4 regions of the Janthinobacterium sp. B9-8 genome follow, and region 4 is predicted to be linked to each of the others. Evidence: predicted binding sites of a transcription regulator. Region 4 holds the regulator's gene; each other region holds the start of a gene.

Region 1 (4,494 bases), 860 kb from region 4:
AAGCTTGGGTTTAGTCATGGCTGGATCCTTTACATAAATGTTATTTATATATTTTGCTAAACCTTGAACCACAGAGAGCACAAAGGGCACAGAGTTACACAGAGAAAATCAAATATTTTAAGTGCCTCCACCGCAGAGTCCTCTTCACGATAGATGCCTTCCTCTGTGAAACTCTGTGCTGCTCGGTGTCCTCTGTGGTCCAAGATTTAGCTCATTCAATTACCTGTTCAGCACAGATCAAAACAGCGTTTTTAAAACTTCTTAAATCCTTGCCTGAGCCAAATCACCGCCCAGCGCGCTGCGCCAGCGTACTTTCACGCCGGAGAGGCCGTACCATGCGATGAGGGATAGAAAAGAAAATAGCCACAGGCCCAGGCTGTAGTTGCCGGTGGCTTGTTTCACCATGCCAAGGCCCGCTGCCAGTGCAAAGCCGCCTACGCCACCGGCCATGCCGATCAGGCCGGTCATTACGCCCAGCTCTTTGCCAAAGCGTTGTGGCACCAGTTGAAACAGCGCACCGTTGCCCGCCCCAAGGCAGAGCATCGCGCCAACAAACAGGCAAACGGCCACGCTAGATCCGCCTAAGCCAAGGCCGGTGAGGCCAATCAACACAGCCGAGCAAACATAAACAATTAGCAGGGTGCGAGTACCGCCGATTCGGTCGGCGATCACACCGCCGAGCGGGCGCATCGCCGAGCCTGCTAATACACAGGCCGCGGTGTACCAGCCGGCCATTTTGGGTGCAAAGCCAAATTGATCATGAAAGTAGCCGGGCAAGGCGCTGGCAAAGCCAGAGAAACCACCAAAGGTGATGGCGTAAAAGCCCATAAATAACCAAGCATCTTTATTATTTAATACCTTGGCGTAGTCGCTCATGCTTTTAGGATTAACCGACCCAGGTGCATCTTTGGCAAACACGGTATAGAGCACTAAGGCAAAGAGAAGAGGAATCACTGCTAGGCCAAACACGTTTTGCCAGCCAAATATAATCGCCAACACCGGCGCAAACAGCGCGGCAAACACGGTGCCAGAATTGCCCGCCCCGGCAATCCCCATCGCCGTGCCTTGGTGCTGCGGTGGATACCAGCGGGAAGCCAGCGGCAAAGCCACCGCAAATGCAGCGCCTGCAAAGCCTAGAAACACACCCAGTAGCAGCGCTTCTGCCATGCTATGCACACCGAGCTGCCAGGCACTTAACAGCGCAAAAATCACAATCAGCTGCGCAAAAAACCCCGTGCGCTTGGCACCAATGCGATCCACAAACACGCCTAAAACCAAGCGCAGCAAAGCCCCCGCCAAGATGGGCGTGGCCACCATCAGGCCACGCTCGCTGGTCGATAAGCTCAGCGCCGTGGCAATCTGTATCTGCAAGGGGCCAAGCAGATACCAGACCATAAAACTCAGATCAAAATAGAGAAAAGCAGTAAGAAGAGTGGGAGTATGGCCTGAACGCCAAAAGCTACGATCCATGATGTCTACCTCTAGAAAGACTGCAAAAAAAAAAGCGTCCCGCCACAATCGTGGAGGGACGCCGTTGTCCTCGAGGGAGATGGGCCGCCATTGACCTTCCCCACACCCAGCGCATCATTGCACTAAGCTTTGAATCTTTGTGGGCCTACTGGCCCTATATCATTACGTAGCAAACGCTATGCCAGCCGCAACAAACAAACAAAAACACATAAAAATCAAACAGATAGAATAAAAAGCCCTCAGGCCGCACCAAAAAGAAAAGAATGCACCGCACCAGAATGACGCAGCGCAACATAGACTTGCACAGGATTTGCACAAAACAGACTTTGTAGGGGGGGTAAAAAGCTTTATCTTGCCCGCGCAAAAAAAGACACGGCGTATCACCCCAGCAAATCCGCCATCGCCAAGACTTGCCTTGCCACATCCCCCAGCTTCATGCCCTGTTTCATGGCTTGGCGACGCAGGGTTTCGTAGGCTTCGCCTTCGCTTAAGCGGCGTTTATCCATCAATAGGCCTTTGGCTTGATCGATCACTTTTCGATCGGCTAATTGCTGCTCAAGCAGGCTAATTCGCTGCTGCAAAGCTTTGCTTTGCTCAAATTGAGCAAAAGCCATCATCACCGCGCCTGCCCATTTTTCTGCTGCAAAACAATCGATCAGATGGCTTACCCCTGCTTGCAAAGAGGCCTGAATCTGCACTTGATTCAGCCCTTCTACAAGCATCAATACCGGCACAGCGCCACGCATCGCTTGCAGCTGCTCAAGCAGGGTTTGAGAGGGGACGCAGGTATTGATCAGAATCAGATCGGGCTGGGATTTTTTGGCTTCCTGCCATAGGCAGCTAGCGCTATTGAGCTCTGGCAGCAGCGTATAAGCGTCATCTTGCAAGGCTTGCCCCAGCGCTTTCGATGATTTTGGACTTTCGTTGACTAAAAGTATGCGCAGCATAATAAAGCCAATAGCAGAGGGATAGGGCTCATCCAGCAATAAACGTGCCCTGCTTTATTTTAGAAAAACAAGCAACCCAGCGGCTCATCAGCACCTTCTTTGGCAAGAAAAACGCTTTTAGTGCAGAAATGATACAGCGATCTACCTAGCGCCAAAATGATGCACTGCAAGATAAAGCGCGCGTTTAAGGTGCGGTAATAATTCACCTAAAGCTTGCAACGCCTCTATTTTACTGACCAATGACTCAATTAAAGCAAAAACACCGCACTGCACCATTTAATGCACGCCTTTTAATTTGACAGTGAAATAGCTTATTGCTAATGAGAATAAATATTATTCTGTAAATGGCCACTCGCAAACCCACTCGTCCCTGATCGCAAAAACCGCGCAAGCATTACCCTTGCCGGTCAAAGCACTTGCAATGCCCAAGCCGGAATCAGCTAGGCTGATTTGCTCAAAAGTGGCGACGTACAAATCGAATCATGGGTAAAACTGGATGCGAATGGCGCGCCACGTAAGCTGAATCTGCAGCTTAATGCCAATGGCAGCGCCACTTTAACGGGAACAGCGGCCAGTACTACGGTGCAGGCTACACAGTCAGCGAGCGCTGCCTCAACAAACGCGCTCTTGAAATTGACATTCCGGCGTTAAATTACGTGGTTGATAAGCTTTATACTGTGGCAGGATATCGCTAAGAGATTAAATAAGTGATCTTGCTTAAGGTGTGCGCGTGTTTTTCTTGCGCGCCAGCTCTTGGTGCGCAACGACTTCGTCGTTTCACACACTCCGAAAACCATGGCTTGAGAATGAAAACGTATTTAGATTTAATTCGCGTCGCAGCTTGTCCCCACCCAACACGCTTCAACAGAGAAACCATGTTTAAAACCATTAAAAGCACGCTATGCGCCGCACTTCTGGCACTGAGCTTTAGTCAGGCCTGGGCCGAGGATCCGGTTTTTTTAGAGCCTGAACAAGCGCTCAAAATGAGTGCCAAAGCTAAAGACCATCAAACGGTAGAAGTGCGTTTTGCCATTGCAGACGGCTACTATCTATATAAAAACAAACTTAAAATATCGGCCGATTCTGGTGTAGAGCTGGCAGCGCCCAAGTTCCCTCCCTCGCTGAGCCATGATGATCCTAACTTTGGCAAAGTAGAAACGTATCGCCAGCAAGTGCTGCTGCCGATTCAAATCAAAAACGCGGCCGCTACTTCGTTTAAGCTGACGGTGATTTCACAAGGCTGCGCCGATGCAGGGCTATGCTATCCGCCCATTACCCAAGTTGCTGATATCAAACTACCAGCCGCCACAACCAAGCTAGTAACAGATATTAAACTGCCAGCCGCTCCAGCCAAGCTCGTAGAAGCGACACCTGCACCAGTGCAAGCAGTTGCGATCACGCCAGATACTGTGGCCGTCGCTGAAACAAGTATTCAAGCTCCCCTTGTTCAAGCGGCAGCCACCACGGCCCCAGTTGAAGAAGCACCCGATACCGACTCGGTGACTAGCCTGTTAGGCAGCGGCAATTTACCGCTGATCCTACTTAGCTTCTTTGGCTTCGGCCTTCTGCTGGCGCTTACTCCCTGCGTCTTTCCAATGATGCCGATTTTGTCGGGGATTATCGTGGGTCAGGGCAAGGCCATCAGCAAGAAACGTGCACTGATCTTATCTCTCGCCTATGTATTAGGCATGGCAACAAGCTATGCCCTGGCTGGGGTTGCCGCAGGCTTATCCGGCTCGCTCCTCTCTGCCGCCTTGCAAAATGTCTGGGTGTTAGGCAGTTTTGCCATGGTGTTTGTACTGCTGTCTTTATCGATGTTTGGCTTTTACGAGCTGCAATTGCCTGCCAGCTTGCAAAGCAAATTATCCAATAGCGCCAATCAGCAAAAAGGCGGCTCCCTGCTTGGCGTACTGATTATGGGAGCCTTATCGGCGCTGATTGTCGGCCCCTGCGTAGCAGCACCACTGGCGGGCGCTCTGCTTTATATTGCGCAAACACATAATGCCTTGCTCGGTGGCGTGGCCTTATTTGTAATGGCGCTCGGTATGGGCGTGCCGCTGATTATTGTCGGCTGCGC
Region 2 (4,494 bases), 560 kb from region 4:
CGACGGAGGGAATCACGTAGCGCCAGAATAGGGTGGCAACGGGTAAGGTATTAAGATCCTGTAGATTTTGTTGACTCATAAAAGCTCGATTGGCAATTTTTTGCGGCAGGATGAAAGAATTCGCCATACTAGCATTTAATCAGTCATGCGTGATTAATTAATTTTGTGTCATAATTCCGGGAACTTAAGAGGAATCGTCATGGCAAGAAAGACCAAAGAGGATGCGCAAAAAACGCGTGATGCCATTTTGGATGGGGCAGAGCTGGTATTTTTGGATAAGGGCGTAGCACAGGCCACGATGGCCGATATAGCGGATGCCGCCGGTGTTTCCCGTGGCGCGGTTTATGGCCATTACCCGAACAAAATTGATGTATGTAAAGCCATGAGCGAGCGGATGTTTGCGCTCGAAACCATGCACTTTAGCCCCGACAGCAGCAATGCAATGGAGGCGCTGGTGCAAACCGGTATGTACTATTTAAATTTATTTTGCCAGCCGGGTACGGCCCAATCTGTGATTGCCATTCTGTATTTTAAGTGTGAGCGCAGCCATGAAAATACCTCATTGATCCGGCACCGGGATCTGATTACCAAGCTAGCGATGCACTACAGCCTGCGCCTTTTGCGTCGTGCCGTGCAAAATCAAGAGTTGCCCAACACGCTTGATTTACGCCTGAGTAATTTATATCTGCATGCGGTCTTTGATGGCATGTATGACATGCTGCAAGATCTTTACCCTGATCGCCCGCAAGCCGCCCTGCCAGATTGCGAGCGCATGCTGCGTACCGCGGTGACGAGTCTGGTGCAAGCCCCCCATTTGCAGCGCGATGAATTGCGTGTTCTTTAGCCAATAAAAAACCCCGCGCTGAAACCAGTGCGGGGTTTTTAACATTTAATCGGGCAGATTAAAGGCTGTAGTACATATCGAACTCAACCGGGTGAGTGCTCATGCGGATGCGGTTTACTTCTTGCATCTTCAATTCGATATAGCTGTCGATCCAGTCATTGCTAAATACGCCGCCACGAGTTAGGAACTCACGGTCTTTATCTAGCGCATCCAGTGCTTCATCCAAAGATGAGCAAACTGTTGGGATCAGTTTGTCTTCTTCTGGTGGCAAGTCGTACAGGTTTTTGTCTGCAGGATCGCCTGGATGAATCTTGTTTTGCACGCCATCCAAGCCCGCCATCAAGAGGGCAGAGAAGCACAGGTATGGGTTAGCCAATGGATCTGGGAAACGCGCTTCAATACGACGGCCTTTGTCGCTTGATACGTGTGGAATACGGATCGAAGCAGAGCGGTTGCGTGCTGAGTAAGCCAATTTAACCGGCGCTTCATAATGCGGAACCAAGCGCTTGTAGCTGTTTGTGCCCGGATTAGTAATCGCATTCAAAGCTTTGGCGTGCTTGATGATACCGCCGATATAAAACAGGGCGAATTCGCTCAAACCAGCGTAGGCATTACCTGCAAACAGGTTTTTGCCGTCTTTCCAAACCGATTGGTGAACGTGCATACCGCTACCGTTATCGCCAACGATAGGCTTAGGCATAAAGGTAGCTGTTTTGCCGTATTGGTCTGCAACATTGTGCACTACGTATTTCAGGATTTGAGTCCAGTCTGCGCGTTGTACCAAGGTGCTGAATTTAGTACCAATTTCATTCTGGCCCGCGTTCGCCACTTCGTGGTGGAACACTTCAACAGGTACACCTAGCTCTTCCAGAATCAGTACCATGGTGGCACGGATATCCTGGTGGCTATCGACAGGAGGAACTGGGAAGTAACCGCCTTTGAGACGTGGACGGTGGCCTTTATTACCGCCTTCTACTTTATTGGCAGTCGCCCAAGCGCCTTCGTCGGATTCAATTTTGTAGAAGCAGCCTGACAAATCGGAGCCAAAACGGATGCCGTCAAAAATAAAGAATTCTGGTTCTGGGCCAAAGTAAGCAGTGTCACCCAAGCCAGTGGCTTTCAGGTATTGCTCAGCACGCTTAGCAACCGAGCGTGGATCACGATCGTAGCCCTTACCTGTATCTGGCTCGACTACATCACAAGTCATAAACAGAGTAGGTTCGTCGTAGAAAGGATCAATGTTGGCAGTCGATGCATCTGGCATCAACAGCATGTCGGAGGCTTGAATGCCTTTCCAGCCAGCAATGGAAGAGCCGTCGAAAGCATGGCCAGTCGTGAACCATTCTTCGTCAACTACGTGCGACGGAACAGTAACGTGCTGCTCTTTGCCCATAGTGTCGGTGAAACGCAGGTCAACAAACTTGAGGCCGTTTTCCTGGATAAGGTTGAGAACGTCGGCTACTGCCATCTTGGTATTCTCCAAAATTGTTGCGAGGGTAAAAGTAATAAGGTGTCCGGCATTGGCCGGTATAGGGATTCATTTAGCAATAACTATGCCAATGTTTAAAACGTTTGAATCCATTGTGCCATAAACGATAATCGTGAACTACCTATGCACCATTATGGTGAGCCAAACGTATCTTGCGTGCTTTTTTGGTGCGATGCCAGCACTGTTTCGTGCCGATCTTATCTTAGGTTTTTAGAGCTGCTGAAATCTAGGCTGCTGTGTGAAGTTTTTTTTAAAGCTGGATGGATTGTAATCCGACTTATAGCTTTGGGCTTTGGTTCCTTTCTTGTAAAACAAACTTATCTAACAGGCGATGCAGCTCGGGGTAAAATATGCGGATTAAACGCCACACAAAGAGAGAAGTGCGATGAGCCATGCCGATACCATTTTGCAACAAGCCCATGAGCGTGCAGTACTTTCAAGTTTATCTTACCGTGGGGCATTAAGCCCCTCAGAAGCCGCCGCTCTATTAGCAGCGCTGCCTGATGCAAAGCTGGTGGATGTGCGCACTCATGCGGAATGGCAGTTTGTAGGCTTTGTACCTGATTCAGAAATGAATGAGTGGAAGCATTATCCAAAAATGGACCTAAACCCTAATTTCTTAAGCACCTTGCAAGCGACAGTTGATCCACAAGCGGTGGTGATGTTTTTGTGCCGCACCGGTGCGCGCTCGCATGATGCTGCTGAGCTGGCAGCAGCTAATGGCTATAGCAATGCTTTTAATATTCTGGAAGGTTTTGAAGGCGATAAAAATGCCGCTGGCCAGCGTGGTCAGGTCAATGGCTGGAAAGCGGCGGGTTTGCCGTGGACGCAAGGCTGATCTTGCTAAAGTGATCAAATATGCTTAGCTTGCGCATCGCCGCCGGCTTTATATGGACGCGTTATGAAATATCTTGTACTGGGTAATCCAATTGCGCACAGCAAATCGCCGCAGATTCATCAAGCCTTTGCCGCACAATTTCATTTAGAAAACTTTGTTTACGAGCGCTGCCTTGCACCACTCGACGGTTTTTCTGCCGTTGTGGCTGATTTTGTGGCTGCTGGAGGCAAAGGCGCAAATGTGACCGTGCCATTTAAAGAAGATGCTTTTCGCCTTAGCGCCGTGCTTACTCCGCGTGCGGCGGCTGCAGGAGCGGTCAATACGCTGAAAGTAAATGCTGATGGCAGCTTGCTGGGGGACAACACCGATGGTGCTGGCTTGGTGAGTGATTTACTCCGATACGGCTCTCTTGCTGGTAAGCGGATATTGCTTCTAGGCGCTGGCGGCGCGGCAGCAGGTGTTTTGCAGCCTCTATTGGCCGAGCAGCCGAGCAGTCTTTGCATTGCTAATCGTAGCCCAGAGCGGGCTCAGGCTTTGGCGCAACGCTTTACCAGCCAGGCGCTCCCTGTGCAATCGTCTGCTTTTGAGGCGATTACCGGGCCATTTGATGTGGTGATCAATGCCACCTCAGCCAGCCTATCCGGGCAAAATTTGGCTTTGCCTGCCGGTATTTTTGCTAGCGGTTCTTTGGCTTACGACATGATGTATGGCAAGGGTGAGACGCCCTTTTTAGCTGAGGCAAGGCTTGGCGGGGCTCTGCAATGTGTCGATGGCCTTGGGATGCTGGTGGGGCAGGCTGCAGAAGCGTTTTATCTATGGACAGGTTTGCGTGCTGATGTGGAGCCGGTCTTGACGAGCATGAGGGCGGCTTTGTAATGGCCAAACAACGCTCAATGGCGGGCTGGATAGGGCGGGGTGTGCTTTGCATACTGTTGCTTTTTTTACTGTGGAATCTATGGATATTGGGCCACATCTTAGCGTGGAAATGGATGGATCCATCTGCTACCTCTTTTATGCGCGAGCAGCTTAGCCAAATTCAAAAAGAAAACCCGGAGGCTGAGCTACGCCATCAATGGGTGAGCTATGCGCAAATTTCCCCTAATCTAAAGCGGGCTTTAGTGGCGAGTGAGGATGCTAAATTTCTGGACCATGAAGGCTTTGATTGGGAAGGGATACAGATCGCTTGGGAAAAAAATGTTAAAAAAGGCCGCATTGTGGCGGGCGGCTCGACGATTAGTCAGCAGTTGGCTAAAAACTTGTTTTTATCGAGCGGCCGCAATCCTTTACGTAAGGCAGAAGAAGCCATTATTACAGTCATGCTCG
Region 3 (4,494 bases), 1.8 Mb from region 4:
GTAAACCAGCGAGGTGCGTTTGCTTTTTAAGACGACTTCGCGGCAGGCCATATTTTGTCTGTTGGCTGTTCTACTTAAGCAAGCTGCTTCATCCCAATGCGCTTGTTGCCAGCCTTGAAAGATCACTTGTACCGAGATCTCAGGAAAATGCGCCATCAGCATGGCGGTAAGAGAGCCGCGTTCGGTAAGCCAGGGGTGTAAAGGGCGGGGAGCAAGGCAGAGCGGGGTGCGCCAGTATTGCGGCAAAGACATAAAAGTGGCCAGGGTGAGCAGAGGCTAGATTATAAGCAGTGTCAGCTTGCTTGTGTGCAGGCACATTGTCGGTTTGATGTGATTAGCAAGAGGAGTCTTTGTGCTTTGCTGCTAAGCTGGAAAAATGAATAAAGCAAAATTTCTTGGAATAGGTGTCTTGGCGAGCTTGCCAGTGGCAGCAGCACAGGCAGAGATTGTGCTGCGTATCGGGGTGAATCAGCAATCATCTCCTCCTTATATTATGGGCGATAGTTTACAATTGCAGGCTTTGCCAGGGATTGCAATTGAGCAGGCACGTGCTGCAGCAACACAGTGTGGCGTTTTGCCAGAGATAGAACGCTATCCCCCTTTGCGATTACTGAATAGTTTAAAAAGTAATTTGATTCAAGGCGTGTTAATGCTCTCATATACGGAGGAGCGCGCCGCCTTTGCTGTTTATCCTATGCGCGATGAATTGCCCGATCATAGCCAGCGCTTAACGACTCTGCGCTATGCTTTTTTTGTAAACCGAGCATCGAAGCTGGTTTGGGATGGCAAGGGGTTGACGGGTTTGCAGGGCAAAGTGGGGGCAAATATGGGGTGGTCGGTTGTTAAAGATCTAGAGCGATTAAATATTCCCTATGAAGAGGCGCTTAGTATCGAAAATAACTTTGCCAAATTAACGGCAGGCCGTATTGATGCTTATGCGACGCAGCAACATCTGGGTGATGCTTTTTTAGAGCAGAATAAAAAATTAAAAATACAGCGCTTAGAGCCGGATATCAGCACAAAAGATTACTTTTTAATTTTTAGTAAATCTTTTTATGCCGAGCATCCCAAGCTGGCCATTTGTATCTGGAAAAATATTGGGGATGAGCGTGATAAGCTTTTTAAAAAGCGCATCCCTGTTTATTTACGCGAGAAGTGATCAATGAATATAGTTGCAATGACCCCCGAATTGTTCTCTCAGTTTTGGTCTGTATTTTCTGCAATTATTCAAGCAGAAGAAACCTATGCATTTGACCCTGATTTAAACGAGCAGCAAGCATTTGAGCTGTGGTGCACACTGCCTGCCGAAACCTATGCAGCGGTGGAAGATGGCGTGGTGCTTGGCTCTTATTATATTAAAGCCAATGCCAGCGGACCGGGCGCACATGTAAGCAATTGCGGCTATATGGTGGCAGATGCCGCCAGAGGCAAAGGCGTGGCCAAAGCGCTGTGCCAGCATTCACAGCAGCGTGCTTTGGCGCTGGGTTTTAAGGCCATGCAATTTAATGCCGTGGTTTCAAGCAATACTGTGGCAGTGGCGTTGTGGCAAAAGCTGGGTTTTGAAGTGGTGGGCAGGGTGCCTAAAGCTTACCGGCATAAGCAGCTGGGTTTTGTGGATACGCTGGTGATGTATCAATGGCTGGCTGCGGATTGAGCCACGGTAGGAGCTAACTTCAGGACGGGTGCAAGCTTTGGCATGCACCCGTTTTCAAAATATAGCCCGCTTTACACTCGCAGCTTACGGCGGCGCGTGAGCAAGGCAATCATGCCCAGCCCCATCAGCGCGTAGGTTTCAGGCTCTGGTACGGGGGTGATAGTTTTACCGAAAGAGCCGGTATTTGCGGCCAGATTGGCAAAGTTGCCATTGCCTAGATCAGACCAGTTGCCTGTGTTATTGACCAGCGCTTTGTAATCGCTCATCTGTGCTTGGCCAGTGCGTAAACCGGTGTATTCCGCGAAATCAGAACCATTTCTCAGCTGGATTGCGCCATTGCCAGTCGATAAGCCCGTATTTGTTAAGCCACCTTCTGCACTGCTGAAAGCGCCGGTAGAAATCGCTGCTAGGAAAGTAGTGGGGGCAGTGGCCGATGTACCGAGATAGGCATAAACCGTTTCGGCAGATTGGCTTAGCCCAAAGTTATTGCTGCCAGATACATTGCTGCGGCTGAATAAACCTAAGGAAGACGAGAGCTTGCGTGCATCATCTGTAGCACTAAAGCGAATCACCGTGCCTGCAGTGATGCTTGCAGAACCGCTTAGCCATTCATGAAAACTCTCGCCTTTATTAAAGCCTGCGCCATTCCATTCATTATCTGTGAAATAGATTTTGGTATTGGCTGCGATATCGACAAAAGTGGCCATGGCCCAGCCATCTTCATCAGCATTAAAGGTAGTGAAAGCCATATCGCCGCTAGCCAGGCCGGCATGGCTAGGGGTAGCGATTACTAAAGTCAGTGCAAGGAGTGAGGATTTCAGCATGTGGATGGCCTTACAAGAATTTTTGCGATTAAGAGAAAGCGTGCCGGGGCAGGCTTTCGGCCCTATATAAACTGATATCCACTATGCAGAAAGTGTGTGACTTGGCCGTGACGATTCGGTGATGCCTTTGTGAAAGCGATGCAGAATATTTGCCGCGTTGGTTATAAGCGGGCGAGCAGGTTCAAAAGCAAGTAGCGAGGTGCTGTGCTTCAGAAGCGGGTGCTCTATTTAGAAAATGATGGGTATGTATTGCAGATTAAGCTTGAGTGCTTCTTTTAAAGCTGACTTTAAAACAGCTGCCCCCGCTTGCTGGCGATTGATATTCAACGTTGCCACCATGATGCTCGGCAATCCGTTTAACCAGCGCCAGCCCTAAGCCATGGCCGCCTTTGCCCTCGGGCGTGCCGGGTGGGCGGTAAAATGGCTCGAAGATATGCGGCTGGGCTGCTGCTGCAATGCCTGCTCCTTGATCGCACACATTGAGCCGCACCCAATCGGCCTCTATATCAATACGAATGCTTAATGGTGCCGCGCCATAGCGGTTGGCGTTTTCTAATAGATTACGGATGAGGCGTTTTAAGAGTCGCGGGTCAGCTTCGATCTCGGTATTGGGGCCTGCTACGCTGGCCTGAAAAGGTGCGGCTTCAATCTGGCACAGCTCAAGCAAATCAAGGCGCTGGGTTTGCAGGCTTTCTGGCCTTGCATCAAGGCGGCTCATCAGCAGAATCTCTTCGACCAGCTCATTCAGCTCGCTGATATTCTGGCTGAGTTCTTTCTGCAAATGGGCAGGGGCATGATCGCCCAGCAGGGTGGCGGCCATTTGCAAACGGGCCAGTGGCGAGCGTAATTCATGCGAGGCGTGAGCGAGTAGATTTTTGTGCGCGTTCAGCAGTTCGGCAATTTGCTCGGCGGCGCGGTTAAAGCGAATCGATAGCCGCGATACTTCATCTTTGCCATGTACAGGCAATCGCACCGAAAAATTCCCTTCACCTAAAGCATCAAGCTGATTGGCAAGTGCCTCTAAACGACGGCTGAGCTTACGCGCCAATGGAATCGCCGCAATGGCAATGGCCAGTGCCAACATGGCAAAGCCTGCCAATAGGCCGGGGCTTTTTTCACGATGTGCTGGGCGGCCAACCAGAATCAGGCGCTGGTCGGGCAGGCGTAATTGAAAAATACGTGGCTTGCCTCGCCTTAACTCCAAAGGCTCGCCTACGCTGGCAATCATTTGTCCGTTCGCTGCATAAAGGCTGATAGGGATATCGAATTCCTGAGTCAGCTGGGTAAAAACTGCAGCTTGCTCGCTAATGGGCCGATCAGCAGGTGGAAGCGCCGCAGCCAGCAAATTAGCCGTGCCATGGATTAAGCGTCTGGGCGGCGGATCGTCATGCCATTGATAAAGCAGCCCCGCCAGAAGTGCAAATAACACCAGGCTGCCAACAACGGTAAAGTAAATCTGCCAGTAAAGCTTATGCCGCACGGTGAGTCCTTTAGCAGGGTGATATTTGATGTAGGGCGGGGGAAACCCGATGTTTATCAGCTTTTGATGTGCGTATCTGGTGGTTTTTTCACCAACCCAGGCAACTTAACAGGGCAAAGCTTGGTTTTTATAGGGTGTGCAAGTTTGTTTTTCTTGCGCACCGCCTCTACAAAAGCGATGGGTTTTATTTCATAGGCGCTAGGCAAAGCCAAAAAGATCTTTTAAGTGCCTTCGGCACGTTAATTTAGGTGCGGGCGTCCCGCTGGACCTTCCTTTCTTGTGTGGCCAAGAAACGAAGCCAAGCCACAACACCAATAACACGAAGGCTCCTACGCTGCGGACAATCGAGTCGGCGGCAGGCGAGACTCGCTCGTGCCTCGCTGCCTCTGGCCGAAACCCCGCCCCGCTTGTTCCTCGCTACGGCGTGTTTCAAGGGGAGATTTAAGCCCCGTACTATGAGCTGCGATATGAATCCAGATTGCTCATTTTTAAGATACTCAAAATCTATTAAATTAACTTAATTTAGCTCTCGTTTT
Region 4 (4,494 bases):
TGGCAGGCTCTGTATATGCAGAAAAAGCAGACCGGGAAAAACAGATCAATATTGTTGCTGCAAATTGTGTAATGAATCAAAAAACGCAGGCTAGCGTTTGTAGCAAAGATGTGGTGCTGACCCAAGGCACACTCAGCATTCGGGCTGATAAGCTGACGGTACGTCAGGATGAGGCGGGCAATCAATTTGTTGCTGGCAATGGCGGGCCGGTTCGCTTTCGGCAGAAAATGGATGGCGGTAATGATTGGGTGGATGCCGAAGCGCAGCGTTTTGATTATGACGGGCGCACCGGCATTCTTAAGTTGATTGATAAGGCATGGGTGAAACGTGGGGAAGATCAAATTCATAGCGATTTGATTACTTACGATTTAAACAATGAAGCCTATCAAGCGCAGAGCAAACCAGAGAGCGGCGGGCGCGTCAATATCGTGATTACACCGAAAAAGGCACCTGCACCATGAGTAGTTCTTTACGAGCGGAGCAGCTAGAAAAACGTTACGGAAAAAGAACCGTGGTGCGTGATGTCACTATGGAAATTTCAAGTGGAGAAGTGGTAGGTTTGCTTGGCCCTAATGGCGCGGGTAAAACCACCAGTTTTTATATGCTTGTGGGTCTGGTCGCGATGAATGGCGGGCGTATTACGCTGGATGGCGAGGATATCGGCCATTTACCCATTCATCAGCGGGCGCGGCGAGGTTTAGGCTACTTGCCACAAGAAGCGTCTATCTTTCGTAAAATGACAGTGGCACAAAATATCACTGCAGTGCTTGAATTGCATTGTAAAAATCGCGATGAAATAAACGCCCGGCTTGATGAGCTGCTGCACGATTTGCACATTGATCATTTGCGTGATGCAGGTGCAATGGGCTTATCAGGGGGCGAGCGTCGCCGGGTAGAAATTGCCCGTGCCTTGGCCGCCAGCCCGCGTTTTATCTTGCTGGATGAGCCATTTGCAGGGGTAGACCCGATTGCTGTGATGGATATTCAACGTATTATTGGTTTTTTAAAGCAACGTGGAATCGGTGTCTTGATCACTGATCATAATGTGCGTGAAACCCTTGGTATTTGCGATCGTGCCTACATCATCTCCGAAGGTGCGGTGATGGCGTCTGGTGCTCCGAAAGATATTGTAGAAAATGAAAGTGTGCGTCGGGTCTATCTCGGTGAACATTTCCGCATGTAAATGAAACAAACCCTGCAGCTGCGGTTATCCCAGCAACTTAATCTTACTCCTCAGTTGCAGCAGGCTATCAAGCTGCTGCAGCTTTCCACTCTTGAGTTTCAACAAGAGCTTGAACAGTATCTGAGCGAAAACCCGTTATTGGAGCGTGGCGAAGAAGCCGCTGCTGGCGAGGCAGAGCAAGCAGAGCCGCAGTGGGAAATGGGTGAAGACGATGGTTTACGCTGGGAAGGCACAAGCCACGGGAGCTCGGATGATGACGATGATTTTGATCCGGCCAGCAATATCGCCCGCGATTTAGATTTACGCGAATACTTGCTGCAGCAAGCAGGTTTGCTGCCTTTGTCGCATCGGGATAAGTCCTTGTTATTGATGCTGATTGAGGCATTGGATGAAGATGGGTTTCTTTCTCAATCCTTAGAAGATGTCTTTTCTCAGCTGCCAGAGGAACTTATCCAAGATTATGAACTCGAACTTGATGACTTAAGAATTGCTTTAATTCGCTTACAGCATTTAGAGCCTTTGGGAATTGGAGCAAGAGATACCGCTGATTGTTTATGCTTACAATTGCGCCAGAAGCCAGTGAGCGCCGCCCGTGATTTAGCCTTGCAGATTGCCGAAAATTCACTCGATTTATTAGCTGGCCGGGACTACACTAGGCTTAAACGGGCTTTTAAATGCGAGGATGCTGAGTTAAAAGCAGCGCAAGAATTGATTGTAAGTTTAAACCCTAGGCCAAGCGCACAATGGTCTGTAGCATCGCCTAGATATGTAAGCCCTGATGTCGTTGTACAAAAAGTACGCGGTGTTTGGCGGGTTAGATTACACGATGCTTCGATGCCTAAATTGCGCGTGAATCGCCTTTATGCAGATATCTTACAAAAAGGCGATGGCGGCCATTTAGCGCGAGAGTTACAAGAAGCACGTTGGTTAGTAAAAAGTGTGCAGCAGCGATTTGATACCATTTTGCGAGTAGCCACAGCGATTGTAGAACGGCAGCGCGCATTTTTTGAACACGGTGAAGTGGCGATGCGCCCGCTAGTGCTCAGAGATATCGCCGAAGAGCTAGATTTACATGAGTCGACTATTTCTAGGGTAACCACGCAAAAATATATGCTTACGCCGCGTGGCCTATATGAATTTAAGTTTTTCTTCGGTAGCCATGTTGATACGGATGCCGGAGGAGAGTGTTCTGCTACAGCGATCAAAGCATTGATCAAGCAGATGGTGCAGCAAGAAGATAAGAAAAAACCTTTAAGTGATAGCGTATTGGCAGAAGCATTATCCGCTCAAGGTATTGTGGTAGCCCGGCGCACCGTTGCCAAATACCGTGAAGCGTTGCAGATTTACCCAGTAAGTCAGCGCAAAAGTTTGTAAGGCCCCAACGGAAGGAGTAACCCTATGAATTTGAATATCAGTGGCCATCATCTTGAAGTGACCCCATCTATCCGTGAGTATGTAAACAGTAAGATGGAGCGGGTCATTCGACACTTTGACAATGTAATTGACGTTAATGTCATCCTATCCGTGGAGAAACTGCAACATCAGGTTGAAGCAACCGTTCACGTTCGCGGCCGCGATATCCACGTCGAAGCGACGGATGAAAATATGTATGCAGCCATTGACTTGCTGGCCGATAAGCTAGACCGACAAGTTGTGAAGCACAAAGAAAAATCGATGGATCATCGTAACGAATCCATTAAGCAGCACCAGCCTGCCGCTGAATAAAGCGACTTTTCTCACCTTAGCGGGAACCGGAATACTCAGGTTCCCGTTTTTGTTTTTAAACGACGGCGCTACAATGGGTGTCGTCCCTGTTTTGGTCTGTCTACAATGAGCTTGATCGCCCAAATTTTGCCTAGCGGAAATGTCTTCCTTGATATGGAAGTCGGCAGCAAAAAACGTATTTTTGAACAAGTCGGCATTCTGTTTGAGAATAGCCACGGTATTGCCCGCAGTGTTATTTTTGATAGCCTGTTTGCCCGGGAAAAGCTTGGTTCCACAGGGCTTGGGCAAGGTGTTGCCATCCCGCATGGCCGGATTAAAGGTTTGAAAGAAGCTACAGGCGCATTTGTACGGCTTAATGAGCCTATCCCTTATGACGCGCCTGATGGCAAACCGGTTTCCTTGGTATTTGTGTTGCTGGTGCCTGCTCACGCTACCGATTTACATCTGCAAATTTTGTCCGAACTGGCTCAGCTTTTCTCAGATAAAGTATTGCGCGAGAGCCTGCTGGCGGCCACCGAACCCGGCCAAATCTGGAAGCTAATCAGTACTTGGGAGCCTTATGCCACAGATTTCAGTTAGACAGCTTTTTATCGATAACGCCGAGAAGCTGCGACTGACGTGGGTAGCAGGGCAATCGGGTGCGAATAATCTGCTATCTAATGATGCATCTGAGCAAAAGCCAACACTCTCTTTAGTCGGCCACCTGAATTTTATCCACCCCAACCGCATTCAGGTGCTTGGGGTGGCAGAAACGGTTTATCTGCTGCAGCTTAGCCCCGAGGCGCAAAGAGAATCCCTCGCGCGGCTGTTCTCTAATGAAATGGCTGCTGTGATTGTGGCCAATGGCCAGATTGTGGGCGACTGCCTGCGCGAAGCCTCTGAGCGTTTTCATGTGCCGCTGCTCACCTCCCCCGAGCAATCCCCCTATTTGATGGATGTACTACGCTATTACCTCTCGAAGGCATTGGCGGTTTCTACGCATCTGCACGGGGTGTTTTTGGATGTGCTGGAAGTGGGCGTTTTGCTGACTGGCGAATCGTCGATGGGTAAGAGCGAGCTGGCGTTGGAGCTGATTTCACGTGGCCACGGCCTTGTGGCAGACGATGTGGTTGAGGTCTATCGCACTAATCCGGAAACGCTGGAAGGGCGCTGCCCGCCGATGTTGCGTGATTTCCTCGAAGTGCGCGGAATTGGCGTATTGAATATCCGTACTATTTTCGGTGAAACTGCCGTCAGGCCGCGTAAAACACTCAAGCTGATTATGCATCTGGCCAAGGCGGGTGGCGAGAAAGTCGCCCCGATGGATCGATTGCAAATGCAGGCGGCCACACAAGATATCCTTGGCGTGCCGATTCGCAAGCTGGTGATTCCTGTGGCGGCCGGTCGAAATTTAGCGGTTTTGGTTGAGGCTGCGGTTAGAAATTATATTTTGCAATTACGCGGTATTGATTCCACGCGTGAATTTATTGAAAGACACCAAAAATTTATGGAGATGGGCGAATAAGTCGCTAACCCAATATGCAGGGTGTTTATGCAAGAATCAAAATATAAGCTACACAAAAATATACAAAATAATGGGGATGGGG

Evidence for each region. The regulator sigma-54, encoded in region 4, starts transcription at its own class of promoters, with help from an activator protein. The targets are predictions, from matches to a motif close to TGGCANGNAANCTGCTTT.
Region 1: a site for sigma-54 is predicted at 1,637-1,654, ahead of VN23_RS14755 (nitrate/nitrite transporter). Genes of this name have one in related genera too.
Region 2: a site for sigma-54 is predicted at 2,386-2,403, ahead of glnA (type I glutamate--ammonia ligase). Genes of this name have one in related genera too.
Region 3: a site for sigma-54 is predicted at 2,616-2,633, ahead of VN23_RS10480 (PEP-CTERM sorting domain-containing protein). Genes of this name have one in related genera too.

What each region holds. Positions count from the first base shown of each region.
Region 1 covers NZ_CP014222.1:3,285,552-3,290,045, forward strand. The annotation lists gene nirB (nitrite reductase large subunit NirB) at 1-18, opposite strand, end outside; gene VN23_RS14755 (nitrate/nitrite transporter) at 262-1,470, opposite strand; gene VN23_RS14760 (ANTAR domain-containing response regulator) at 1,851-2,417, opposite strand; gene dsbD (protein-disulfide reductase DsbD) at 3,224-4,494, shown strand, end outside.
Region 2 covers NZ_CP014222.1:4,710,600-4,715,093, forward strand. The annotation lists gene VN23_RS21145 (MATE family efflux transporter) at 1-79, opposite strand, end outside; gene VN23_RS21150 (TetR family transcriptional regulator) at 200-844, shown strand; gene glnA (type I glutamate--ammonia ligase) at 903-2,312, opposite strand; gene VN23_RS21160 (rhodanese-like domain-containing protein) at 2,719-3,171, shown strand; gene aroE (shikimate dehydrogenase) at 3,235-4,047, shown strand; gene mtgA (monofunctional biosynthetic peptidoglycan transglycosylase) at 4,047-4,494, shown strand, end outside.
Region 3 covers NZ_CP014222.1:2,339,480-2,343,973, reverse strand. The annotation lists gene VN23_RS10495 (chorismate--pyruvate lyase family protein) at 1-252, opposite strand, end outside; gene VN23_RS10490 (substrate-binding periplasmic protein) at 377-1,159, shown strand; gene VN23_RS10485 (GNAT family N-acetyltransferase) at 1,163-1,654, shown strand; gene VN23_RS10480 (PEP-CTERM sorting domain-containing protein) at 1,726-2,478, opposite strand; gene VN23_RS10475 (HAMP domain-containing sensor histidine kinase) at 2,735-3,958, opposite strand.
Region 4 covers NZ_CP014222.1:4,145,956-4,150,449, forward strand. The annotation lists gene lptA (lipopolysaccharide transport periplasmic protein LptA) at 1-461, shown strand, start outside; gene lptB (LPS export ABC transporter ATP-binding protein) at 458-1,183, shown strand; gene VN23_RS18715 (RNA polymerase factor sigma-54) at 1,184-2,557, shown strand; gene hpf (ribosome hibernation-promoting factor, HPF/YfiA family) at 2,582-2,908, shown strand; gene ptsN (PTS IIA-like nitrogen regulatory protein PtsN) at 3,014-3,487, shown strand; gene hprK (HPr(Ser) kinase/phosphatase) at 3,468-4,412, shown strand.